Regions from separate parts of the Sporosarcina sp. Y1011 genome, predicted to be linked through region 1. Evidence: riboswitches for the same ligand, from Rfam matches in the RefSeq annotation. Region 1 holds a riboswitch; the other holds the start of a gene.

Region 1 (3,167 bases):
TCATTCTGCCAATGAATGGAACGTGTTATTTAAGCTGTATATCTACCCTGAAGTCGAAGCCCATGTAGCAAAACAAAGCCCAGCCGAATTAATCGAGCTGGGTTTTGTCGTGCTTGAAACATCTCTTCTATTGTTGAGGATGTCGAACGGGAGGTTGAGTATGTAATGAAGTTTTGTGAGCAATAAGACCACTGATTGCAATTCAGCGGCCTTAGACACAGTCACCTTAATGGTGTAGAAGCAGTATTGCCGAACCTGGCGATTGATAAACGTGGGGGTATTTGGCAGTATACACAAACTATGCAGTAAAGGATACGAGGTTAACAGAGTCATTTATGAATGACAACCCTTGTACCTATTGGAACTCTAGATGATAATTCTAGAACATCATTATTAAACATTCTAATACATCCACGTGAGACATTCTTACCGATTGAAGCTGGGCTACTTGTGCCGTGTATACCGTAATGAGGCTTTGATAATCCCATCCAAAGCACTCCAAATGGACCTCCGGGATTACGTTGTTTATTGATGATCGTGTAAGTCCCAGAAGGTGTCGGTGACAATATTTTTCCAACTCCAATTGGATAAGCTTTTATAAGTTTGTTTCCATCAAAAAGTTTTAATTTATGTTGTGAAGTAGACACGTCAATCCATATCACCATGAAAATCAACTCCGTTCTTTGACTAATGTATGAATTAGCCTAGGAATTTGTGAATTAACAGAAATTAATAGAACAGTTAATGAGGATAGAAAGCCAAAATGCTTAATGAACAGTTTAACTATTATACGCCGGGAAAGAAAAATTTCTTACCCTATTGAGTGTAGTTGTATAAGGATTCTTCAACTTTATTGCTTTAGAGACCAAATAAAGTTACTTTGTTGTTATCCATCAGAACACGTTTCATAACTGATATCATAATTGAGTGAATAATGAAGTAACGATAAAGATGCTGGGTTACAAATATAGGAATTTAAATTACAATAAAGTAGTAACAACATCTTCAGCTAACTAGCAGCTTTAGTTCATTAAGAGACACTGGATACAGATGAAAATCAGGTAATTTAGTTAACATTGGAAGTATCTAACTGTTGTATACTTATATACTTAGCAACTCTATTGAAAAAGGCAAAGTTATCGAAAGGTAATGACGCAAAACCACAGGTCTAAAGCATTAAGCTATGACGGCTGGGTTACCGAAAGGGGTAAGAAAGGTAATTGATAGAAAAACGTTTTAAATACTCATTAATTATTATTTTTTTATTTACGGTTGCCCTAGTTCTTATTGATACGACTATAAGTGAGTATGCGAGAAGCCATTATCCATTTATATGGTCACTCTCTCTGATTCCGATTATTATGATTATGAATATGTATCCTAAATGGAAAGTAATTATAGGGTCCGGAGTCTTTTATAGCTTTTTGAAGTACATAACAGAGTTTGGTCAGAAAATTAACCCTGATAATAGCGAAATCAATGCACTTATTTTAGGTTCGCTCATTAATTGGTCTATTACTCTAACTATTGGATACTTCGTAAACAAGTCTTATAAATTATTTCTAAAAGTAGAAGAGCTTACCATTACAGATTCATTAACTGGTATTTATAATCGAAGATATTTAGAGCTTTTTATGGAAAAATCTATTCCTATTTATAAAAGGACGAACAGTTCTTTAGTTTTTATGATGTTAGACATAGACCATTTCAAAGAAGTTAATGATAATTATGGTCATCAATGTGGGGATGAAGCTCTTAGGCATACTTCAAGTATTATTAGCAATAACGTAAGAAACTTTGATGTCTTCGTTCGTTTTGGCGGAGAAGAATTTGCAGTTATTCTACCAAACACCGAAGTTGCTGAAGGGCTAATAATATCAGAACGTATACGTGAGGCTGTTGAGAAATCAGAGTTCATTCATAAAAATGAACATATTCATTTTACAATCAGCATTGGAGTATCTTTTTACAATGGGGATACCGCGGAGGAGTTTATTGAAAAGGCAGACAATGCTTTATATAAAGCAAAAGAAGGTGGTAGAAATCAGATAGCAATTATTAATTGATAGGACTTTTGCTACTAGTTATTTTATAGGAGCTTACTAATTTAAATGAATACTCTTTTTTTTCACTAACGAGTGTGAAACCTCTGTAATGGAGGTGGATGAACAGCCCCAAGTCTAGCGATAGGTAATAATTATTTTTCAACTGTGCATTGCACTGATCGGGTAAGGACGTGGAAACATCACTTCATACAATGATGCCACAGTGCAAGCTCTTCGATTAAGAGTAACTTGAAACTTATAATTAAGAATATCATCGTTAGATGGAACGCGGAATGACGGGAAACTGTCATGAAGATTTGTTTTAGATGGCAAGATAAATCTAGAATACATGTTTCATACCCCTAGTTTATTGTGCTTGCAAAGAAATGATAATACACATTTGAAAAAATATGAAATGAATTACTCAGAAAACAGGGACTTTAGTTGAGCAAGGACAAGGTTTTTAAATAATCTAATTGCACTTGGGGCTAATTAAATTAAATAATATTTTATGTTTTACAATAATAAATCCGTTTCATTCCACGATTGAATGAAACGGGTTATTTTTATTACCTTTATACGGAAGGAAGAATCCACAGAGTGATTTTCAAAACTAAAACTTGTAGATAAGTTGTATATTTACTCGGAAGTGGGAGTTAATGTAGCAAAACGAGACCGAACTAGCTGATACAATTTTCTAGTGTAGCTATTAATTTGAATTTTTAGAAGTATCTTTAGTTTATAAAAAGTTTCAACTGTATGGGATAGCACAGGGAAATTTAGATTTACAACGTTAAGCACATTTTCAAGACGCTACCTATATAGATCTTTTGTTCAAAAAACTCTAGTATATGATCTAGGAAAATCACATAGAATAGTAAAGAAATACTGTGACTACTACTGGATATGGAGGGAATATATTCATATGAGTATCAGAGTGATTCGGCAGCTGATTCGGTCAAGGAAACAGGAATTAGTCGAACTTGCTGCTTCATTTATTCGAATTCCATCCGAAAATCCATCGCCCGAGTTTAAGAAGCAATCGGCAGAAATGGGACGCCATATTAGCCGATACCTAGCAGCAAAAGGGTTTTTGATTACCGAGCACCGCACTAGTGAAAG
Region 2 (3,167 bases), on a different contig from region 1:
CAACCGCCCAATCCCCACGCTCGACCGCCCGAATCTCGGTATCAACCGCCCAAATGGAAAATGCGTATGGACAATTTTTAGTCGATGACTCACTCAATTCGCATGATAAGTCACCAACCCCTTCACATTGGCATACAGCGCGGCATTCGTCCTGTCAGCCAACTCCAACTTCGCCAAGACCTGGGATACATGTTTTTTTACAGTGTACTCGGTGATATACAATGCCTGTGAAATTTGCTTATTGGAATGGCCCATGCCGAGTTCAAGCAAGACTTCCTTTTCCTTTGGAGTCAGCTGTTCGATATGTACATCTTCCTCAACAGGTACTTCAGATTTCGTAACAAAGTCAAGCACCCCAGGGTCATAATACTTCCTGCCCTTGTCAATAATTCGCAAAGCATGAAGGAGTTCCTCGGGGAATGCCTCTTTTAGCACATAACCATCGACACCTATTTCTTTGGCTCGTTCAAAATCGAGCGCATCCATTGATGAAGTAAGCACAACGAACTTGCAAGTGATGCCTTGTTGTTTCGCTTCTGCGATCAAATCCAAACCGAATTCTTTCCCTAATCGAAGATCGACAATCGCTAAATCAGGCGTAGCCGTGCGAAAAAGGATAAGCGCCTCTTGGCTATTCGTTGCTTCTCCAACAACTTCCATTGCATCGTCTGAAGAAAGGATCGACGCTAGCCCTTTTCTAACCAGTGGATGATCGTCAACACTAACAATTCGCATTATCCGATGACCTCATTTTTCATATTTAAATTGGGAATTTCAATTTGAATTTCTGTTCCAATGCCTTGTAATCCACCAATCGAAAATGTACCAAAGAAAGAACGAACACTCTCTTTCATATTAGCTAGACCGATTCCTTTTTCTTGCTGACTCTCGTGCGTGTCTACATTAATGCCGATCCCATTATCCTTAATTTCCAACACCGTTTTCTCTTCCAATAAAAACAACCTTAGTTCAATGGTGGTGCACTCACCATGACGAACCGCATTGCCACACGCTTCAGAAATAATCCGATAAAGCGCCTGCTTTAATTCCTCTGAAATAAACGCCCCGTCACCCGTAATTTGGTATTCTATCCGTACATCAACGAGACGTGCGTACTCGTCCAAAAAACTTTTAAGGCGGATAAGAAAGTCGTCCTCAGCTTTCTTGATGGAACTGAGTCGAAAGATTGCCGCTCGAAGTTCTATAATGGTCAAATTCACCGATTGTGATAAAAACTGGTACTCTTCATTCAACTCATCAGATGTCATATTTTGACCATTCGCCTGCAAACTGAGCAGGGAACAAGACAGACCAAACAACCTTTGCGAGACACTATCATGGATTTCATTGGCAATCCGGTTCTGTTCATCACGAATAATTCCATCGACATCTGCCTGTTCTATAGCAATAGAGGGACCAATTGTACTGTACGCTTGTACCTTATTATCTAGGATTTTATTAATACCACTCATTCCTCCCATCATAATAAAAACCCGATTAAATTGAACATAATGTCCAACTCAAATCAGGCCGGTTGCACCAATAACTCCATACATCCAAGGTGCCCACATAGAGGATGTATTTCACAGTTTCCGTTCATTCTATTCTTCAATCCCCACTTCTAGTATTCTCGGGAATGAAAACAACAGTAGGGAATCCACTGCCCATAACTGCCCGAATGACTCAATTACCCATCAGTGGGGGGGGGAATCCCTCGCTGACTTTATATAGTTCAGTATAACCAACTTAGGTTGAATATTACGTCACCTGTTGCGGTTGAGCAGGTTCTAATTTTGTACTATTAACATATATTTTATCGTTTTAAGATTATTCTGTTACTTAATACCTGCCCAAACGCAAATAATGATAAGAGTTTCTTCTATAGAAGTACATTCAAAAGAACATTGAGCTGGTACTAAAGTGTACCAACACTACACAAAAGTAGAACAACAGAGAGACAAGGAGAACTGAAAAGTGCACTTTGGAGTGAGGATTGCCACGAGAAATCGGACCGCCCGAATATGGGTTTGGACCGCTCAATCTCTACGCGCTACCGCCCGGAAATCAGTTTGGACCGCTCAATCTCCACACACGACCGCTCGAATACCGCCATCAACCGCCCAATCCCCACACGCGACCGCTCAAATATCGCCTCCAACCGCCCGTTACACACACATTTGAACTTCAATTTAAAATTCTAACAATGTTCAAAAAGGACTTGCAATCTAATTAGTAGATTGCTAAAATAACTATAAGGTTAGAATTATCAGTTAATTTAACAACGTTTAAATGATAGAATATAAAATAGCAAGAAGGTACCATCCAAAAAGGTACCATCCAAAAAACCATTACCAAAATGAAAACGCTTACGTAGAGGTGGAAAAATGAAGCTCTCTGAGAAAAGAACATTGAAGAAGAAAGAACAGATATTATTGACAGCAATCACTGTTGTAAATCAAAGAGGATATGACAGAGCGACGATGGAGGAAATTGCAGCAGAGCTTTTGATGACGAAAGGTTCTTTGTATTATTACTTTAAAAATAAAAGCGACTTGATGTATCAATGTCATAGTTTCGTACTCTCTCAAGCAACAATTGAACTTGAAAATGAATTAGGTGGAAAAGGGTCGGCGGAAGAAGTCCTTCGAAGAATGATTGCAATGCATATAGATTATGCAATTGAAGAAAAAGAGACATTCAATATGATTTTGGAACCTAGACAAATCTACGACGCGGATCAATTAGAAGAGGTTTTAAAACTTCGTAAAGATTACGCGGAGTTATTCGATCGGATCATCGAAAGGGGTATCAATTCAAAGGAGTTTCACCCAACAGAGACAATCATCGTAAGAATGATGATACTCGGCGCGATGAACTGGATTCAACAGTGGTATAACCCAAGTGGAAGAATCCCGAAAGATGAGTTGAAAATCTACTTTGGAGATTACATTGTTAAATTATTGAAATGAGGGGATGGGAAGAAATGTTCATGCCAGAAGTTTTAGCAAATTATGCTGAAAATCAACCGGGTAAAGTCTTCACTTTTTATAACGGGCGCGAATGGACATATGGCGAATTTTACGAAAAAGTGAAAAGAGTAGCCGCTTACTTTCAATCTAAAGGATATAAAAAGGACGATATTATTGCGCTTTATTCACTGAATTCAG

Evidence for each region. Region 1 has a riboswitch for cyclic di-GMP ahead of AC25Y5_RS10270 (GGDEF domain-containing protein). Riboswitches for the same ligand answer to the same signal wherever they lie in the genome.
Region 2: linked by a shared signal. The riboswitch ahead of AC25Y5_RS11835 (sensor histidine kinase) and the one ahead of AC25Y5_RS10270 (GGDEF domain-containing protein) in region 1 are both predicted to bind cyclic di-GMP.

Annotation. Positions count from the first base shown of each region.
Region 1 is NZ_JBYHFP010000006.1:220,722-223,888, forward strand. It holds gene AC25Y5_RS10265 (L,D-transpeptidase) at 330-665, opposite strand; cyclic di-GMP riboswitch class I at 1,120-1,203, shown strand; gene AC25Y5_RS10270 (GGDEF domain-containing protein) at 1,221-2,066, shown strand; gene AC25Y5_RS10275 (M20 family metallopeptidase) at 2,971-3,167, shown strand, end outside.
Region 2 is NZ_JBYHFP010000009.1:41,467-44,633, forward strand. It holds gene AC25Y5_RS11830 (response regulator) at 94-735, opposite strand; gene AC25Y5_RS11835 (sensor histidine kinase) at 735-1,472, opposite strand; cyclic di-GMP riboswitch class II at 1,523-1,603, opposite strand; gene AC25Y5_RS11840 (TetR/AcrR family transcriptional regulator) at 2,385-2,969, shown strand; gene AC25Y5_RS11845 (class I adenylate-forming enzyme family protein) at 2,984-3,167, shown strand, end outside.